Regions from separate parts of the Flexivirga oryzae genome, predicted to be linked through region 4. Evidence: riboswitches for the same ligand, from Rfam matches in the RefSeq annotation. Region 4 holds a riboswitch; each other region holds the start of a gene.
What was found. A riboswitch is a leader RNA that binds a small molecule or an ion and turns the genes downstream of it on or off. The one in region 4 is predicted to bind S-adenosylmethionine.
Positions count from the first base shown of each region.

Region 1: linked by a shared signal. The riboswitch ahead of FHU39_RS11070 (amino acid ABC transporter permease) and the one ahead of FHU39_RS21570 (amino acid ABC transporter permease) in region 4 are both predicted to bind S-adenosylmethionine.
Region 2: linked by a shared signal. The riboswitch ahead of metX (homoserine O-acetyltransferase MetX) and the one ahead of FHU39_RS21570 (amino acid ABC transporter permease) in region 4 are both predicted to bind S-adenosylmethionine.
Region 3: linked by a shared signal. The riboswitch ahead of FHU39_RS02340 (aminotransferase class V-fold PLP-dependent enzyme) and the one ahead of FHU39_RS21570 (amino acid ABC transporter permease) in region 4 are both predicted to bind S-adenosylmethionine.

Region 1 is NZ_JACHVQ010000001.1:2,344,624-2,349,210, reverse strand. Features, by position in the region: gene FHU39_RS11080 (APC family permease) at 1-260, shown strand, start outside; gene FHU39_RS11075 (class I SAM-dependent RNA methyltransferase) at 257-1,636, shown strand; SAM riboswitch class IV at 1,708-1,821, shown strand; gene FHU39_RS11070 (amino acid ABC transporter permease) at 1,862-2,851, shown strand; gene FHU39_RS11065 (amino acid ABC transporter ATP-binding protein) at 2,848-3,669, shown strand; gene FHU39_RS11060 (transporter substrate-binding domain-containing protein) at 3,720-4,587, shown strand, end outside.
Region 2 is NZ_JACHVQ010000001.1:612,289-616,875, forward strand. Features, by position in the region: gene FHU39_RS02835 (EcsC family protein) at 1-165, shown strand, start outside; gene FHU39_RS02840 (YkvA family protein) at 167-535, shown strand; gene FHU39_RS02845 (DUF4192 domain-containing protein) at 635-1,666, shown strand; SAM riboswitch class IV at 1,763-1,895, shown strand; gene metX (homoserine O-acetyltransferase MetX) at 1,928-3,085, shown strand; gene FHU39_RS02855 (universal stress protein) at 3,188-3,568, shown strand; gene FHU39_RS02860 (RNA polymerase sigma factor) at 3,901-4,587, shown strand, end outside.
Region 3 is NZ_JACHVQ010000001.1:492,284-496,870, forward strand. Features, by position in the region: gene FHU39_RS02330 (ribonuclease J) at 1-87, shown strand, start outside; gene FHU39_RS02335 (LysM peptidoglycan-binding domain-containing protein) at 284-991, opposite strand; gene FHU39_RS02340 (aminotransferase class V-fold PLP-dependent enzyme) at 1,418-2,788, opposite strand; SAM riboswitch class IV at 2,841-2,954, opposite strand; gene FHU39_RS02345 (FtsK/SpoIIIE family DNA translocase) at 3,523-4,587, shown strand, end outside.
Region 4 is NZ_JACHVQ010000005.1:132,962-137,548, forward strand. Features, by position in the region: partial or broken gene FHU39_RS25140 (LLM class flavin-dependent oxidoreductase) at 1-188, opposite strand, end outside; gene FHU39_RS21560 (LLM class flavin-dependent oxidoreductase) at 208-1,386, opposite strand; SAM riboswitch class IV at 1,456-1,566, opposite strand; gene FHU39_RS21565 (Rrf2 family transcriptional regulator) at 1,672-2,160, opposite strand; SAM riboswitch class IV at 2,265-2,382, shown strand; gene FHU39_RS21570 (amino acid ABC transporter permease) at 2,478-3,464, shown strand; gene FHU39_RS21575 (amino acid ABC transporter ATP-binding protein) at 3,461-4,237, shown strand; gene FHU39_RS21580 (transporter substrate-binding domain-containing protein) at 4,262-4,587, shown strand, end outside.

The DNA.
Region 1 (4,587 bases), on a different contig from region 4:
GGCCGATCGTCAACTACGTCAAGACCGTTCGCCGGGACAGTCCGCGCGACGTGGTCATGGTCTACATCCCCGAATACGTGGTCGGCAAGTGGTACGAGCAGCTGCTGCACAACCAGTCCGCGCTGCGGTTGAAGTCCCGTCTGCTGTTCACCCCGGGCGTGCTGGTGGCGAGCGTGCCCTGGCAGCTGCGGTCCAGCCAGGGGCACGAGATGCGGTATGACGGGCCGGCGCCGGGCTCGGTGCGGCGCGGCGGCCGATGAGCGGCGGGCAGGGCCGCAACCGGCGTCGTGGCCGGCCGAACCGACGCCGTACGTCGGCCCGCCCTGCGGCACAGGGTGATTCGCTGGTCGGCACCCGGCTCGAACTCGAGGTCGGAGATGTGGCGCACGGCGGGCACTGCGTGGCCCGGCACGACGGCCGGGTCGTCTTCGTCCGGCACACGCTGCCGGGGGAGCGGGTCATCGCGGAGGTGACCGACGGCGGGTCGGCGTCCCGTTTCCTGCGCGCGGACGCGGTGCAGATCCTGCAGTCCTCGCCCGAACGCCGCACCGCACCATGCCGATTCGCGGGTCCGGGCGCCTGCGGTGGCTGCGACTGGCAGCACACGTCCGCGGCCTTCGGTCGTGAGCTCAAGGCCAGGGTCGTGCGTGAGCAGTTGCGCCGGCTGGCCGGGCTCGAGTGGTCCGGTTCGGTCGAGCCGGTGCCCGGTGACGAGGAGGGCCTGCGCTGGCGGACGAGGGTGGAGTTCGCGGTCGCGGCCGACCGCCGGCTCGGCCTGCGCAAACACCGGTCGCACGACGTGGTGCCGGTCGACGACTGCCTGATCGCCGTGCCCGACATCGCCGCGACCGGCCTGCTGACGGAGCGCGCCGCGGACGGCGTCACGGGCGTCGACGTGGCGGTCGCCGGCAACGGGGAGGTCGTCGCCGTCGACCTGCCGCTTCGCGCACCATCTCGCGGCGCACCATCTCGCGGGTCGAGTAGCGGACCGGAGGAGCGCAGCGGGGGAGGTTCGCGTATCGAGACCAGCGACGATCTCCCGGACGTGCTGGAGCGCGTGACCGTGCCGGGCCACGGCGCGCGCGACTTCGCCGTGTCCGCTCGTGGTTTCTGGCAGGTGCACCCCGGCGCGGCGGCCACCTTCGTCGGCGCCGCGCTGGACGGCCTGCGGCCCGAGCAGGGGGAGCAGGTGCTGGACCTGTATGCCGGGGTCGGTGTCTTCACCGCCTTCCTCGCCGAGGCGGTCGGTCCGGCCGGCCGGGTGCTGGGCCTCGAGGGTGATGCCCGGGCGGTGGCCGACGGGCAGCACAACCTGACGGATCTGCCCCGGGCCTCGCTCGAACGCGCCGACATCGGCCGCGCCGGGTGGGAGGCCGCCGTCGACCGCCTCGACCGGGTCGACCTGGTCGTGCTGGACCCGCCGCGGTCCGGGGCCGGACGCGAGGTGATCGGCCGGCTGCTGGCCCGAGGGCCGCGGCGGGCGGCATACATCGCCTGCGACCCGGCGGCGCTCGCCCGCGATCTGTCCTACGCCGCAGACGCCGGCTACCACGTCGACTCGCTGCGCGCGTTCGACGCCTTCCCGATGACGCACCACGTGGAGTGCGTCGCCATCCTGCAGCCCGTCCGCGGCTAGCTCGCTGTGACTCACGTCATATCTCTACTACTTCCATAGGATAAGTAGAGTAGATAAGATTCCGAACGAATGGTTATGAGCGTCAGCGACAAGCCCTGGCTTGCTGGCCGGCAACCCTCCCACGCGGCGGGGTGCTCCAGGTGATGACCTGATCGGCGTCGTAGTGGCGTCGGTAAGCGCGTGCTCGACGGACCGAAGCGTCCGGTCGAGGATTGTGAGTCGTCCATGACAGCAACAACCTGGCGCCGCGGCACGAGCCGCAAGCCGGTGCCGCAGCACGAAGATCCCGGCCCGGTGGCCGCATCGTCCTCCGTCGACGACCGGGTCCATCCGCATCGCCGCCCCGGCCGATGGGTCGCCGCCGCCGTCGTCCTGGTGCTGGTCGCCCAGTTCGTCAATGCGCTGGTGACCAACCCGTTCTTCCAGTGGGACCGCTTCGCGTACTGGTTCCTGCAGCCGGTGATCCTGAAGGGACTGCTGGTCACGCTCGAGGTCGCCGCCCTCAGTGCGGTCGCCGGCCTGGTCGGCGGCGTGCTGCTGGCTGCCATGCGGCTGTCGCGCAACGCGGTGCTGCAGACCGTCAGCTGGTGCTACATCTGGTTCTTCCGCTCGATCCCGCTGATCGTGCTGTTGCTGTTCCTGTACAACTTCGGTGCGCTCTACCGCACGCTCAGTCTCGGGGTGCCGTTCGGCCCGGAGTTCGTGCACTTCGACGAGGCCTCGCTGGCCGGCCCGCTGCTGCTGGCGGTGGTCGGGCTGAGCCTGAACGAGGCGGCCTTCGCCGCCGAGGTGGTCCGCGGCGGCGTGCTCTCCGTCGACACCGGGCAGACGGAGGCCGCCGCGGCACTCGGAGTGCCCAAGAGCTACGAGTTCCGCCGCATCGTCCTGCCGCAGGCGCTGCGGTCGATCGTGCCGACCTACGTCAACCAGCTCATCGGGCTGCTGAAGAGCACCTCGCTGGTCTACTACGTGTCCCTGCTGGACCTCTTCGGTGCCGTCGAGACGGTCGGCAGCACCTACAACGGCGACATCGTGCCGCTGCTGCTCGTGGCCACCGTCTGGTACGTCCTGCTGACCAGCGCCCTCTCGGTCGTCCAGTTCTACGTCGAGCGCTTCTACGCGCGCGGTGCCGTGCGCAGCCTGCCGCCCACTCCGCTGCAGCGGGTCCGGTCGGCGCTGGCCGGTCGCCGACTGCAGAAGGCGGGTGCGAGATGAATCAGCAAGCACCCCAGCGTCTTCCGGCAGCAACCGCGGCGATATCCGTGCACGGCGCGACCAAGTCGTATGGCGACAACGCCGTGCTGCGGGGCGTCGACCTGACGGTCCGACCGGGCGAGATCGTCGCGGTGATCGGTCCATCCGGGTCCGGGAAGTCGACCCTGCTGCGTGCCATCGCCAATCTCGAGCAACTCGACAGCGGGTACGTGTGCATCGACGGGCAGCTGCTCGGCGTACGCCGGGAAGGCGGCCGGCTGCGCGCGGTGGGGGACCGGCAGGCCCGCAGGGACCGCAGACGGATCGGCTTCGTCTTCCAGAACTTCAACCTGTTCGGAAACCTGACGGCGGTGCAGAACGTCGTCGCGGCGCCGCGGGCGACCGGCCGACTGGCCCGGGCCGACGCGCGGGAGACGGGACTGCGGCTGCTGGACCGGGTCGGCCTGGCCGACTGGGCCGATCACTACCCGCGCCAGCTGTCCGGGGGGCAGCAGCAACGGGTGGCGATCGCCCGGGCACTCGCGCCGGAGCCGAGCGTGCTGCTCCTGGACGAACCGACGTCGGCCCTCGACCCGGAGCTGGTGGGCGAGGTCCTGTCGGTGATCAGGGACTGCGCCGCCGACGACGTCACGATGGTGTTGGTGACCCACGAGATCGCCTTCGCCCGCGAGGTCGCCGACCGGATCGTCTTCTTCGACCAGGGGCAGGTCGTGGAGTCCGGGCCGCCCGAGCTGGTCATCGACGAGCCGCAGAAGGCCCGCACCCGGCAGTTCATCGGCGCCGTGCTCGGCGCCGGCACACCCTCTGATCCTTCCTGATCGCAACACCATTCGCAGACCCGACGGGTCACGACTCGAGGAGTACAGCCATGTCCAGAACCACCAAGGGACGTTCCACCGCCGTGGGACTCCTGTCGGTCGCGGCGATCGCCACCGCGACCGGCTGCGCCAGCAGCGCGGCCTCCACCCCGACGCAGACCACCGGGTCCGGGAAGGTGGTGGTCGGTGCCCTCTCCAACGGCGCGGGGCGCGAGGCCACTCTCACCGTCAAGCCGGTCGCATCGATCCGGGCCCAGCTCCCCGCAGCGGTGCGCAAGAGCGGGAAGCTCGTCATCGGCGAGGGTGCCCTGCCGGCCGGGTTCCCGCCGCTGGCGTACGTCGGCACGGATCACCAGACACTGACCGGTGCCGAGCCGGACCTGGGGCGCCTCGTCGCGGCGGTGCTGGGGCTGAAACCGGAGGTGACCAACGCGACCTGGGAGAACCTGTTCGTCGGCATCGACAGCGGGAAGACCGACGTCGGCTTCTCCAACATCACCGACACCGAGGAGCGCAAGCAGAAGTACGACTTCGCCTGCTACCGCAAGGACAACCTCGCCTTCGAGCAACTGGCCTCCAGCGACTGGAAGTTCGGCGGTGACTACCGCAACCTCAGTGGCAAACGGGTCGCCGTCGGTTCCGGCACCAACCAGGAGAAGATCCTGCTGAGCTGGCAGAAGAAGCTGCGTGCCGCCGGCAAGAAGCTCACGATCGTGCACTACCCGGACCAGAACGCCACGAACCTCGCGCTCGCGTCCGGGCGCATCGACCTGTACTTCGGCCCGAACCCGGGAGTTCAGTACGACGTCACCCAGAGCGCCCACACCAACCGCCCGACGCGCAACGCGGGGCAGTGGTCCGGTGCCGGTGCCTCCCTGCAGGGCCTGATCTGCGCGACGTCCAAGAAGGGCGACGGCC
Region 2 (4,587 bases), on a different contig from region 4:
GGCCAGCTCGGCGACAAACTGTTCACCAAGCTCGGCAAGGGCATCCCGGTGGCCGGCGGCGTCATGGGTGCCGGGCTGGACGCGTTCCTGCTGTCGCGCATCGCCAAGGGTGCCCGGAAGGAATTCCCGCCCACCGAGCGACTGCTGCGCGCCGGGGGACGTTGACATGCCGCGCCTGCCGAGCGTGCGGTGGGCCGCGATGCGGCGCATCTCCGATGCGCTGCAGGAAGCGATCGAGCCGGGTGGGCCGACGATCACCACCCGGGTCGCGTGCCTGCCGCGGATGACCAAGGCGGTCGCGCGCGGCGAATACACCGGCGTCAGCGCGGGGCACCTTGCGTTGCTGGCGGCGGCCGCCGCGTATGTCGTCTCGCCGATCGACCTTTTGCCCGAGGCCCTGGTCGGGGTGGTGGGGCTGGCCGACGACGCCGTGGTGCTGGCCTGGCTGGCGAGCACGCTCACCCGCGACACCGACCGTTTCCTGGAATGGGAGCAGCGGCGCGGCGACACGATCAAGGGCGAGCGGCTGTCCTGACCGCGGCCGTCCACATCCCCCTGCCGGGGTGAGTCGCCCTCCCCAGGCGGTATGACGGGCGCTGTCCGGCCACCCGGCCGCCGTCGCACGCTGCGGTGCATGACCTCCAGCGTGCACGGCATCGGCGAGATCGTCGCCTACCTGCCCTACAACCTCGGCTTCGTCCCCCGGCACTGTCTTGTCGTGATCGGCATCCGCGCCGGGCACATCTGCCTCACCGCCCGGTGCGACCGGCCCACCAGCGCCGAGGTCCCCGACGTGGTCGCGCACGTCGTGACCACGTTCGCGCGCAGCGACCCGGACGAGGTCCTGGTGGTCTGTTACGACGGGCTCGGTGCCGCGGACCGGCTCTTCGTGCTGGAGCTGGGCGACTCGCTGCGCGCGATCTCGGCAGACATCTCGCACGTCCTGCTCGTCCAGAACGGGGTGGCGCGGTGGCGTGCCGAGCAGTGTTCCTGTGACATCTGTCCGCGGGAGTGGGCGCCGGTGCCGCCCGCGATCGACGTCGCGCCGGTGGCCGAGCGGGTCGCGCGTGGTGTGGTCCCGGCCGAGCACCGCGCCGACCTGGTTCGACGGCTCGAGGTCCGGCACCCGCTCGTCGCCCGCGCCGTCGAGGCACGGATCACCGCCGGGGAGCCGTTGCCGATCGACACCGCGCAGGCGCTGCCCCGGGTCATGCTCGACGGCCTGACCCCGGTCCACGCGGTGCCGGTCGACACGCTCGCGGCCGCGACCGTCGCCGTCGGCTCGATCACGATCCGCGACCAGGTGCTGTCCTGGCTGATGCCCGACTTCCTGCCCGGGGAGCTGATCGACGTGGACGCGCCGATCGATCCGCACCACCTGGGCCTGCCACCCATGTGGTTGCGGGAGGTCGACTCGTTCGACGATCCGGTGGCGACCCTCGGTCAACGACTGGAGGACTGGGTGGCATGCATCCCACCGCCCCGCAGTGTGCCGGTGCTGATGCTGCTCGCCGGCATCCGCTGGACCAGCGGCAACGGCGCGCTGGCCTCGATCGCGGTCGCACGGGCGCTCGAGATCGACCGGCACTGCCGTCTCGCGCTGCTTTTCGCGCAGGCGCTGAACGCCGGGCTGCGTCCGGGCGACGGTGAACAGCGACCGGCCTGACACCACCGGGGCGCGGACCGGCGAACGCTGCCCGCCCCGTGAGACGCACCCGGCGACCACTTCGACGTGGTCCCGCGATTTTGCTACCGTCATACCCGTCATGAGTCCCAGCGTCCGCTGATTTCGGCGGACACAGCCCCGGCTGGCTGGGCGGCAACCCTCCACCGCGGTGGGGTGCCCCGGGTGAGGACAAGGTCGACCGCACCATGCGGTTCGGCAAGCGCGGGGCCACCTGGCCCCTTGGGGCTCGAGGAGTGGCAGGTGACCGTCATACACCCGGCGACGCGATGGTGTGCACCGCCGCACGACGCGAATCCCGACGCGCGCGCGATCCGGTTGACCGACGTCGTCCTGGAGAGCGGCAAGGTCCTGCCCGAGGTCGTCGTCACGTTCCAGACCTGGGGACGTCTCGCACCCGGAGCCGACAACGCGGTCCTCGTCGAGCACGCGCTCACCGGCGACTCCCACGTCGAGGGCGAGGCGGGTCCCGGCCAGCCGACGCCCGGCTGGTGGCCCGGGCTGATCGGTCCCGGCCGGCCGCTGGACACCGACGAGTTGTTCGTCGTCGCGATGAACGTGCTCGGCGGCTGCCGCGGCACCACCGGACCCGGTTCGATCGCCCCCGACGGGAAGCCGTGGGGTTCGCGTTTCCCGCGAACCACGATCCGTGACCAGGTGACGGTCGAGGCGGCCGTCGCGAACGAGCTGGGCATCGACGCCTGGTTCCTGGTGCTCGGCGGGTCCATGGGCGGTATGCGCGCCGTCGAATGGGCCGCCGGCCACCCGGACCGGACCCGGTCGGCGCTCATCCTGGCCAGCGCCGCCCACGCGACCGCCGACCAGATCGCCTGGGGCCAGGCACAGAACCTCGCCATCACGTCCGACCCGGACTTCGTCGGCGGCGACTACTACGGCACCGGCCGGTTCCCGGCCGCCGGCCTGGGGATCGCCCGCCGCATCGCGCACACGACCTACCGCAGCGCCGACGAGCTCAACGACCGCTTCGGCACGCGTGCCCAGGTCGGCGAGGACCCGTTGTGTGACGGCCGGTTCGCGGTCGAGAGCTATCTGGACCACCAGGCGGGGAAACTCGTCGGGCGCTTCGACGCGGGTGCCTACGTGCAGCTCACCGCCGCCATGGCCACCCATGACGTGACCCGTGGGCGGGGGAGCCTGGTGGAGGTTCTCGGCTCCTACCAGGGGCTGCTGCGGGTCGCGGCCGTCGACACCGACCGGCTCTTCCCGGCGGCGCTGTCCGAGGAGATGGTTGCGGCATACGGACGAGGGCACGTCCGGATGATGCGCTCGGGTCACGGACACGACGGTTTCCTCATCGAGACCGAGCAGGTGGGTGCCATCGTGACCGAGACGGTGGCGGACGCCCGTGGACACCGATGGCCGGTGCGCGCAGCCGGCTGACGTGACCCAGGTCACCGAACGGCGTGCCCCTGCGTGGCGGCCGTCCGGTAGCGTCGGCGTTACCCCTCGGATCGGGGGTGTGCCGGAAGAGGTGATCGCACAGTGGCTGTCGTCGTGGGATACGTGCCGACCAAGGAGGGCGCGGCGGCGCTGCGGCGCGCGGCATCCGAAGCAGTGGTGCGCGGGACCCCGCTGGTCGTCCTGGACTCGGCCCGTTCCGACGGGGAGGACCAGGCCCCGGACGCACACGCACAACTGGAGGCGCTCGCCGAGCAGGACGTCAGTTACGAGGTCCGCACGGTCGCGCCCGGGCAGGACGCGACCGACGAACTGCTGCGGATCGCCGAGGACGAGTCCGCGGATCTGCTGGTGATCGGGCTGCGGCGCCGGTCACCGGTCGGCAAGCTGATCCTGGGGGCGAACGCGCAGCGGATCCTGCTCGACGCGGCGTGTCCGGTGCTTGCGGTCAAGCCTTCTGAATAGGCCTCAGCGAGGCGGATCTGCCTGCGGCCCAGCAGTTTTCGGGTGCGTGCACACGCCACGCCGAGGGGCGGCGACGGGGCGATGGAATGTTCTGTGCCCAGACTCGTTTTATAATGGTGAGGAAGTGCTCGCGGCCGGGTCGGACCAGCCCGGTTTCGCGATCGCGTCGCAACCCCAACCTCGGTCGGCCGTCCTCCTCGGACGGCAGCGTAGTGATGTCCGTATACCTGCGGGCCGAAAGTCTTGGAAGGTAGTTGGTGGACCCAGTGTCGAAAACCCCCGGAGCCCCGGCCCTGCCGGCGGAATTCGCGCATCCCGCGCTGCAACAGTTGATGGCCGCCGGCCTTGCGAACGGCTCGATCGACAGCACGCAGCTGAAGGATGCACTGGAGGTCAGTGAGATCGCTCCGCAGCGGATGAAGACCGTGCTGCGGGCGCTGGACGAGCAGGGCATCGCGGTGACTCTGGACACCGAGCACGCGGCGCGCGCGGTCGCGACCACGACGACACGACGCGGCACCAGCCAGAAGGCGGCAGCCAAGAGCACCGCGAAGAAGCCGGCGGACGACACGAGCGACGAGAAGCCGGCTGCCAAGAAGGCCGCGGCCAAGAAGGCTCCCGGCGCCTCCGCCGAGGACGAGGCCGCTGCCGAGAAACCGGCCGCCAAGAAGGCGGCGGCGAAGAAGACCACCGCCAAGAAGACCGCCGCCGGCCGCAAGAAGGCCGATGACGACGAGGCCGACGCCAAGAGCGACGAGGAGAACGAGTCCGACGCTTTCGTCATCCGTCAGGACGACGAGGACGACGCACCCGCACAGCAGGTCGTGACCGCCGGTGCGACCGCCGACCCGGTCAAGGACTACCTCAAGCAGATCGGCAAGGTCGCCCTGCTCAACGCCGAGCAGGAGGTCGAGCTCGCCAAGCGCATCGAGGCCGGTCTGTTCGCCGAGGAGAAGCTCAACTCGGGCGAGAAGATCGAGATGAAGCTCAAGCGCGAGCTGTGGTGGATCGCGCAGGAC
Region 3 (4,587 bases), on a different contig from region 4:
CAGGTCATCCGGCGCACCGTCGGCAGCTACGTCGGCGGGAAGCTGCGCCGCCGCCCGATGATCATCCCGATAGTCATCGACGCGTAGCCGCCGCTGCCGCGCTGCGCCGAGAGTGCAGTTGTGGTCGTTGCGGCATACCCGGAACGACCACAACTGCACTCTCGCGTGAGGGGATCCGCCCAGGAGCGACGATCCGCTGAGGTATGACGAAGGCCCCGGCCCACCGCATGGTGGGACGGGGCCTTCGCCGGTGTCACCGCGGGGGCGGCGACGTCCGATCGGATCAGGCCGGCAGGTTGAGGTGCTGCCCGACGAAGATCAGGTTGGGGTCGTTCACGGTGCTCTTGTTGGCGGCGTAGAGGGCCAGCCAGCCACCCTTGATGTGGTGGCTGTGCGCCAGCTCGCTCAGCGTGTCGCCGGACTTCACGGTGACCGACTTCCCGGAGAGCGTCACCTTGGGAAGGGTGTAGCTCTGCTTCGGCGCGGTGACGGTGGGGCGCGTGTTGGAGCGCGACACCTTCGGCGCGGTGTAGGTCCTCTTCGGCGCGGTATAGGTCTTCTTGGGCGCCGTGTAGGTGGGCGTCGACGCCTTCGGTGCCGGTGCCGGCGTCGTGGCGGGCGCACCGCCACGGGTCAGGCCCGCGCGCACCGAGCAGACCGGCCAGGCGCCGGGGCCCTGCGAAGCGAGCACCTTCTCGGCGATGGCGATCTGCGCCGACTTGCTGGCCAGGTTGGCGTTGTACGCGTAAGCGCCGCCGCCGTAGCCGATCCAGGTCTGGTGCGTGAACTGCAGGCCACCGTAGAAACCGTTGCCGGTGTTGATGGCCCAGTTGCCACCGCTCTCACAGGCGGCGACGGCGTCCCAGGTGCTCCACGAGGCGGCGTGCGCGTCACTCGCGGTGGCGACGCCGGCTGCGGCGAGGGCTGCGGCGGCGGCAACCCCGATGCCGGCGACGCGGGTCTTGCGGCTGATGTTCGTGCTGAGGTCCATTGATTCCTCTCCTGACGTGCGCTTGCGGGGTTAGCTGTCGGGTCGGGCTGTCAGGTGCCCGGCAGGCCAGGAGGCCTGCTCTCACCCCAAGGCCGTGGCACGGCCGAAGTTGGGTTCCCCGTCCTCGTCGGGCCTCCGGGACCGTCCCGGGCTTCGATGGCCGCTCGACGAGGTTGTGCGCAGCGGGCCACAGGCCAAGACCGGAACTGTGCCGGGTTGCACGGCTCCGGGGATGGATCTGACCTTCGCCAGGGGACGAGGTTTGAACCACCGATGTTCGAAGCTACGTGGTCCGGCGACGATTTCCAAGTTCAGTCGTGACCATTTCGTGACTTTTTTGGGAAGTGTTGCGAAGGTCACAGGAAATCGTGTCGCGTGCGTCACATTCGTCACGGCGCCCACCGCCGGGTATGCCGCCCCGGCGCGTCACCAGGGCAGTGGTTCGGCCAGATCCCGGGGGTCTGCCGGTGCGGACCAGCCGTCGCCGGTGTGCACGTAGGACAGCGCGGGTCCGTGCTCGACCAGCCGGCGCACGGCCGACACCAACCGGTCGACGTGTTCGCCGGTGGTCGCCAGGCCGAGGCTGGCGCGGATCGCGGTGGCATCGTCGCCGGCGATCGCGTCACACAGCAGGTGGGCGCAGAACCGGCCGTCCCGCACGGCGATGGCGTGCTCGTCCGCGAGCACCTGGGAGACCAGTGACGGTTCGTAACCGTCGACGGTGAACGTCACGACACCGACGTTGGGCCGGTCGCCCAGCGCCGCCAGGATCCGCACGCCGGGGATGGCGGCGAGGCCCGCGTGCAGGCGTGCGTACAGCTGCGCCTCGTGCGCGGCGATGGTCGTGCGGTTCGAGCGCAGGGTGGCGCAGGCGGCCGCGATCGCGACGGCGCCGACCGCGTTCGGGGTGCCGCCCTCGTGCCGGGCCGGACCGCGGTGCCACTGGGTGTGGTCGCGGTGGACCCGGGCGGTCGCGCCACCGGCCGGCAGGTAGGGGTCCGCGGCGTCCAGCCAGTCGGTGCGGCCGGCGAGCACGCCTGCGCCATACGGGGCATAGAGCTTGTGACCGGAGAAGGCCACCCAGTCGACGCCCAGGGCGGCGATGTCGAGCGCGACGTGGGGTGCGTACTGCGCGGCATCGAGCACCGTCCGGGCGCCGAACTCCTGTGCCACTGCGACGAGTTCGGCCACCGGCCAGATCTCACCGGTGACGTTGCAGGCACCGGTGATGACGACCAGGTTGGTGGTCGAGGGGGAGTGCTGCAGTGCTTCGCGCAGCAGCTGCGCGGCGTGCGGGGTGCTGGTCGGCACCGGCAGCCGGGTGGTGCGCGACCCCGGCCAGGGGAGCACGGCGGCGTGGTGTGCGGACTCCCAGGCGAAGACCTGTGCGTCCTGCGGGACGCAGTGCGCGAGCAACCGCAGCGCGTCGGTGGTGTTGCGGGTGAAGACGACCTGGTCGTCGGCGCGTGCCCCGACGAAGTCGGCCACCTCGGCCCGGGCCGCCTCGAACCAGCCGGTCGTGACGCGGCTGGCGTAGCCCGCACCGCGATGCACCGAGCCGTAGCGTCGCTGGACCTTGGTGACCGCGTCGGCCACCTGCAGCAGCGCCGGGGTGGTCGCACCGTGGTCGAAGTTGGCGTAGTCGGTGACGGTCCGGTGCACCGTCGGGACGCCGAGGTCGGCGGAGATGGTCTGCGGCAGGCCCTCGCCGGAGCGCTTCGGGGCGGGTGCGGTGGTCTCCGGGATGCCGAACCGGTGCTGGGCAGTGTCCTGCCGGGGGTCGATGGTGATGCTCAAGGTGCTGCTCCTTCGTCGATCCAGGGATCGACGATGGCGCAAGTGCAGGGCCGATCCGCGCTTGCCGGCGTGTCTGCACGTCGGCCCGGTCGTCACCCGGAGCACCCCACCGCGGTTGGAGGGTTGCCGCTCAGCTAGCCGGGGCTTGACGCTGAGACTCGTGACCTGGTGGCAAATGTAGCCGAACCCGGGTGGTCGGCGTCAACCCGGGGGCGTGCCGGAGTCGCCACTGGGGCGACGTATGGCCGGGTATGGCGGCCCGGGGCGTGCCGGAGTCCCCACTGGGGCGACGTATGCCCGGGTGTGGTGGCCCGGGGCGTGCGGGAGTCGCCACTGGGGGGAGTTATGACCGGAAATGCGGCGAGGGGCGTGCCGGAGTCGCCCCTGGGGCGAGCTATGACCGGGAAACCGGCCCGGGGCGTGCGGGAGTCCCCACTGGGGCGACGTATGCCCGGGGAAGGCGCCGCCCGACCGAGCGGCGTGTTTCGTATGAGGCTGGTGGGACTCTCGCGTACGGTGTTTGGGTGCCTACTCGTTCGTCATCGTCGCAGGCGACCACGCGTGCGACCCGGAGCAAATCCGGGTCCAGCGGGTCCGGCTCGCGTTCCCGGCCGTCGTCCGGACGCAGTTCCACGCGCCCACCTGCGAAGAAGTCGCCGGCCAAGGCACGGTCCGGCGGCAAGCCCGCGAGCGGTGGCCTGCCGCTGCCGTTGCGCGCCGCGAAGGGCACCTGGATGGGTGTCGCGCACGTCGCAGGGGGCGCGGCCCGTCGGGTCGGGCACTCCGCGCGCGACCTCGAGCCGGAGTTGCGGCGCGACGGCCTCGGCTTCGCGCTGGTCGCGGCCGCCATCATCATCGCCGCGCGCGAGTGGTGGGGGCTGACCGGAGCGGTCGGCGACGTCATACACGCGATCGTCGCCGGGACCTTCGGGCTCGGCGCGCTCGTGCTGCCGCTGGTGCTGGTCCTGATCGGCGTGCACCTCATGCGCTCACCGCGCGGTGACCAGGGCACCAACCGGGTGATGGTCGGCCTCGCGCTCTTCGCGATCGCGGTGTGCGGCATCACCAGCATCGCCAAGGACATCCCCCAGCCGAGCCAGACCAAGGCGCTGCGCGGGGCCGGCGGCATCGTCGGTTTCATGGCCAGCAGTCCGTTGGTCGCGGCGGTGCACACGGTCGGCGCGATGGCGCTGCTGGCGATCCTGTTGATCTTCAGCGTGCTGGTGATGACGGCGACACCGGTCTCGATGATCCCGGCCCGACTGATGATGCTGCGCGCGCGCCTCTTCGAGCACGGCGGGCCGGGCTCGGACGACGACGAGCCGGTCGACGCCGTCGCCCAGGACCTGCACGGCGACCAGATCGACGGCGGGAAGCGCAAGCGTCGGCGCAAGCCGAAGAAGGACGAGTCGGACGACCCCGGTCTCGACGGCGACGAACCGTTCGAGCAGGCGGCGACCGTCGTCCCGCGACGCACCAAGAGCGGCCGGGTGCTGCGCCCCGGCGAGAAGGACCCCGGCGACAGCGAGGTCTTCGACGTCGACTGCGACACCCCGCCCAGCACGACTCCGGAGGCCCGGCCGGCCGCCGACGCACGTGCGGTGCCGCTGCCCGGCACCAAGGGCGCACCGCCGGAGTCGGTCGCCGTGGCACCGCTGCAGGCACCCCCGACCACCCCGCTGCCGCAGCGGGTCGAGCAACTCCAGCTCGCCGGCGACGTCACCTACACGCTGCCCTCGAACGAAGTGCTGAAGCCCGGCACCACGCCGAAGGCACGCTCGGCCGCCAACGACCGCGTG
Region 4 (4,587 bases):
CGCTGTTCGCGCAACCTCAGACCCTCCGCGAGGAAGAGGAAGTCGAATCTGCCGCGTTCGGCACTCTGCGCGAACTGGCGGAACGATTCGAACTCGATGTGGCTGCCGGCCGCCGGATCGCTCCAGACGGTCGTGTTGTTGACACCGGGGAAGTGGGCGCCGAGATGAACCTGCTTGCGATTGCTCATGATGTGTGGCTCCGTTCGTTCACGCGGCCGCGTAGCGATTTGCCGGTCGTGGGAGCCCGAAATGCTCCCGGAGGGTGGTGGTCGTGTAGCGCGGCCGGAACGCAGTGCGCCGTTGCAGGCTCGGCACCAGTTCCCGGGTGATGCGCTCCAGATCCCGCCCCAGCACGCCGGGGCGCAGGCGGAAACCGTCCAGGCCGGCTGCGGACCACTCAAGGAGCAAATCGGCGAGGTCTTCGCTCGTGCCGACGAACACCGCTGCATCGCTTGCGAACTCAGCACCGGCGAGGTCGTCCAGGGAGTTCTTCCGCTCGGTGGCAGCAGCGGTGGACGCCTCGAGGAAGACCACCAGGTCGGCGAGAACGCGGACCTGTGACGCCTCACGCCCGGCCGCGGTCGTCTGCTGCCTGACCTGGGTTGCGATATCTGCCGCGTGCCGGGAGTCGCGTGGCGTCGTCAGTGCGAGGTCGGCGGCCGCCCCGGCGAGTGCGTAGCCGCGCTCGTCGTGTGCCAGCAGCACGACCGGTGGTTGCCCCTGCGGTGGCCGCGGAGTGATCGAGGGGCCGCGGACGGAGAAGTTCGGGCTTTCGAAATCTATGTAGTGCAAGCGCTCCCGGTCGACGAAGCGACCGGTCGCGGTGTCCCGGATCTCGGCATCGTCCTCCCAGCTGTCCCAGAGTCGCCGTACGACCTCGACGTAGTCGCCGACCTCGCCGAATGCCTCGGCGACAGCGGCCTCGGATGAGCTGCCGTCCAGGACCGGTGCGGTCCGCCGCCCGATGTTGGCGAACTCGCGAGGGTCCCCGCTGGTCCGGACCCGGAGCCCGGCGCGGCCGGTGCTGACGTAGTCGAGTGTGGCGATCGACTTGGAGATGTGGAACGGCTCCGTGTGCGGCGCGATCGCGGTCGGCACCAGGCCGATCCGGTCTGTGACGGGTGCAACCCGCGCTGCGATCAGCGCCGAGTCGAGGTTTCCGTGCACCACGTCGGGTGCTTCACCGTCGACGGCGCGGGTGGCCGCGAAACGGTCGTCGATGGAGACGAAGTCGAGCAACCCGCGCTCGGCCTCCTGCACGAGACCCACCCAGTAGTCCGGACGGAAGAGTCGAGCCGGATCCGCGTCGGGCGTTCGCCAGGCGGCGGGATGCCAGCCCGCCCCGTCGAGAGCGACTGCGAGATGGATCGGATAGTCGTTGGACATCAGCATCACCTTCGTTTCAGATGCGGAGTCGCGAAGTGGTCTCTACCGAAGTCCGGCGGAGTGGACCGGGATTCGCGCTTGCGGCACCGGGCGGCGCCGCCAGGTCATCACCTGGAGCACCCCGCCGCGGTGGAGGGTTGCCGGACAGCCAGCCAGGGCTTGACGCTGTCTCTCGTGACCTGCTGTGAGCCTAACGTGACCCGCGAGCTCTGTCTAATCCATAGCGGTTAAGTAGGATTTAAATCACGTTCGGACCGGATGGGATTCGTCCTGTGTGGAGCTCGCTCAGCGAGGCAGCCAGGCGTCATCGGCGTTTGCGAACCGCCGGACCCGGGCCGGAAATCTGCCCGCGAGCAACTGCGCGAGGCTCACGGTGTCGAGGACGACGCGCATGCTGGAGCGCAGACTGACCCACAGCTCGGGCACATGCGTTGCGGTGCCTTCGTATTCGAGTTCGTGCGGCCGAACGCCGTGTACCTCGGCCAACGGTCCGTCGACGCTGCGAATGATCTCGCCGACGAAGATCTGCGTCGGATCTCGGGTGAGGGTGTAGCCGCCGGCGCAGCCGCGCTGTGTCTGGACGATACCGCTGCGGCGCAGCTGGCTCAGGATCGCCTCGACGAACTTGCGCGGCATGTCCTGGTCGGACACGATCCGGTCGATCGTCATCAGCTGGGGGTAGGTGGCGGCAAGTTCGAGGGCGCTGCGGACCGCGTAGTCGCTGCGTGCGGTGATCTGCACCGACGTCACCTCCTCGGCTCGTTTGGCCCCCACGATAACCGGCGTCGTTCCGTGTGGTCGGGCGCTATATCCCATCAGATGGATAGAGGATCACCAAAAGTTGCCTTAATAAAAATGAGAAGTTATGTTTCTGCTCAGGTGATGAGCGGCAGCGTCAAGCCCTGGCTGGCTGTCCGGCAACCCTCCATCCGCGGCGGGGTGCTCCAGGTGACCACCCGATGGGACTGCGGCCCGCGGCTCCCATAAGCGCGACGGTGCACGGCCGGGAACGGATGGGAGCTGCGGCTCCTCCGGTGTCCGGCGACCATCACGCGACACCCGAGAACGACGAGAGCGTGAGGAAATTCGGAATGGCACAGGTCCTTGCCGACCAGTGGTTGGCACCTCCCGATGCGCAGCGAGCGGACGCCGCCGACCCGATTGCGGCAGACAGCCGGCTGGTGGCCAGACGTCGTCCCGGCCGGTGGGTGGTGGCGGTCGTAGCGATCGTCCTGTTCGCCATGCTGGTCAACACCGTGATCACCAACCCGCGTTTCGAGTGGGATGTTGTCGGTGACTACTTCACGAGTACGGCGATCCTGCGTGGGCTCGTGCTGACGCTCTGGCTCACCGGTGCGGTGATGGTCAGTGGGTACCTGCTGGGTATCGCCCTCGCCGCGCTCCGCCTGTCGGACAACCATGTATTACGCACCGCCTCCTTCGGGTTCGTCTGGTTCGTGCGTTCGGTCCCGCCCCTGGTCCAGTTGCTCTTCTGGTTCGAGATCGCGTCCCTCTACCCGCGACTGTCCTTCGGGATCCCCTTCGGCCCCGAATTCGTCTCGTTCCAGACGGCCCACCTGTTCTCGGCGTTGGCCGCGGCATACGTCGCGCTGACGATCGACGCGGCGGCGTTCGCCTCCGAGATCGTGCGCGGTGGGCTGCTTTCGGTCGATGCCGGCCAGACCGAGGCAGCGCATTCGATCGGTCTGTCCAAGTGGCGCACTTTCCGCCGGGTCGTGCTGCCGCAGGCGATGCCCTCCATCATTCCCGCGTCCGGGAACATGCTCATCGGAATGCTGAAGGCCACGTCGCTGGTGAGCGTGATCGCGGTGCAGGACCTACTCGGCACCACCGAGTTGATCTACAACGACAACTTCAAGGTGATTCCTCTCCTCCTCGTCGCAACGATTTGGTATCTCGTGCTGACCACGGTGCTGTCCATCGGTCAGTTCCTGCTCGAGCGACACTTCGCGCGCGGGAAGCGCGGTGCGACGGGCACTCGATCGTGGGGCCAGCACTGGCTGCAGTCCCTTCCTCTGCTGAGCTACCGGCGCACCGGCAAGGGAGCCTCGTCATGACGACCACGACAACTCAGAGCGTGGATGTACGGATACGTAATCTGCACAAGGCATTCGGGGGCCGGGAGGTTCTCTCGGGCATCGACCTCGACATACCTGCCGGGAGCGTCACCGCGATCATCGGGCCGTCCGGATCGGGCAAGTCGACGTTGCTGCGGTGCATCAACCACCTCGAACGCCCGGACGCCGGTTATGTGCAGGTCGGCGGCGAGATCATCGGCTACCGACCGGAGGGTGGCAAGCTGCGCGAACGCAGCTCGCGTGACGTGGCCCGGCAACGCGCATCCATCGGAATGGTCTTCCAGCAGTTCAACCTCTTCGGCCACCGGACGGCGGCCCAGAACATCGCCGAAGGCCAACTCGCGGCCGGCGTCGGATCGGCGGCCGCCCGTCGACGCTCGGCCGAGCTGCTCGCCCGTGTCGGCCTCGCCGGCCGCGAGGGTGCCTACCCGAGCGAGCTTTCCGGCGGACAGCAACAGCGCGTGGCGATCGCGCGGGCGCTCGCTCGCGACCCACGGCTGATCCTGTTCGACGAACCGACCAGCGCACTGGACCCGGAACTCGTGGGCGAAGTGCTCGCTGTCGTGAAGCAGCTCGCGACCACGGGAATCACGATGGCAATCGTCACGCACGAGATCGGCTTCGCCCGTGAGGTCGCAGATCAACTTGTCTTCCTCGACGGGGGACAGATCGTGGCACAGGGTCCACCCACCGAAGTCCTGGACCACACAGACAACGAACGAGCCCGCGCCTTCCTCGCCGCGGTGCTCTGACAGCACTCACCCACGGAGAACGACATGAACACGCACAGCAAGTACCGATCAGCAACCCGGGTCCGACGCGGGCTCAGCGCCTTTGCCGTTGTCGGCGTCACCGCGAGCCTCGCCGCGTGCGGCTCGTCCTCGAGCGGGGGATCGTCGCCGGCCACAGCAGCCGGTGGCGGCAAGGACGTCGCCGCCGCCGCGGACTACGCCGCCAAGATCACCGTCGATCCTGCTGCCCGGAAGTTGTTGCCCAAGGACGTCGTCAAGAGCGGAAAGCTGACCTTGGGGACCACCCAGGTCACCGGGACCTCCGGTCTCCCGCACGCCGGGATCGTCGATGGCAAGGAGGTCGGGCTGGA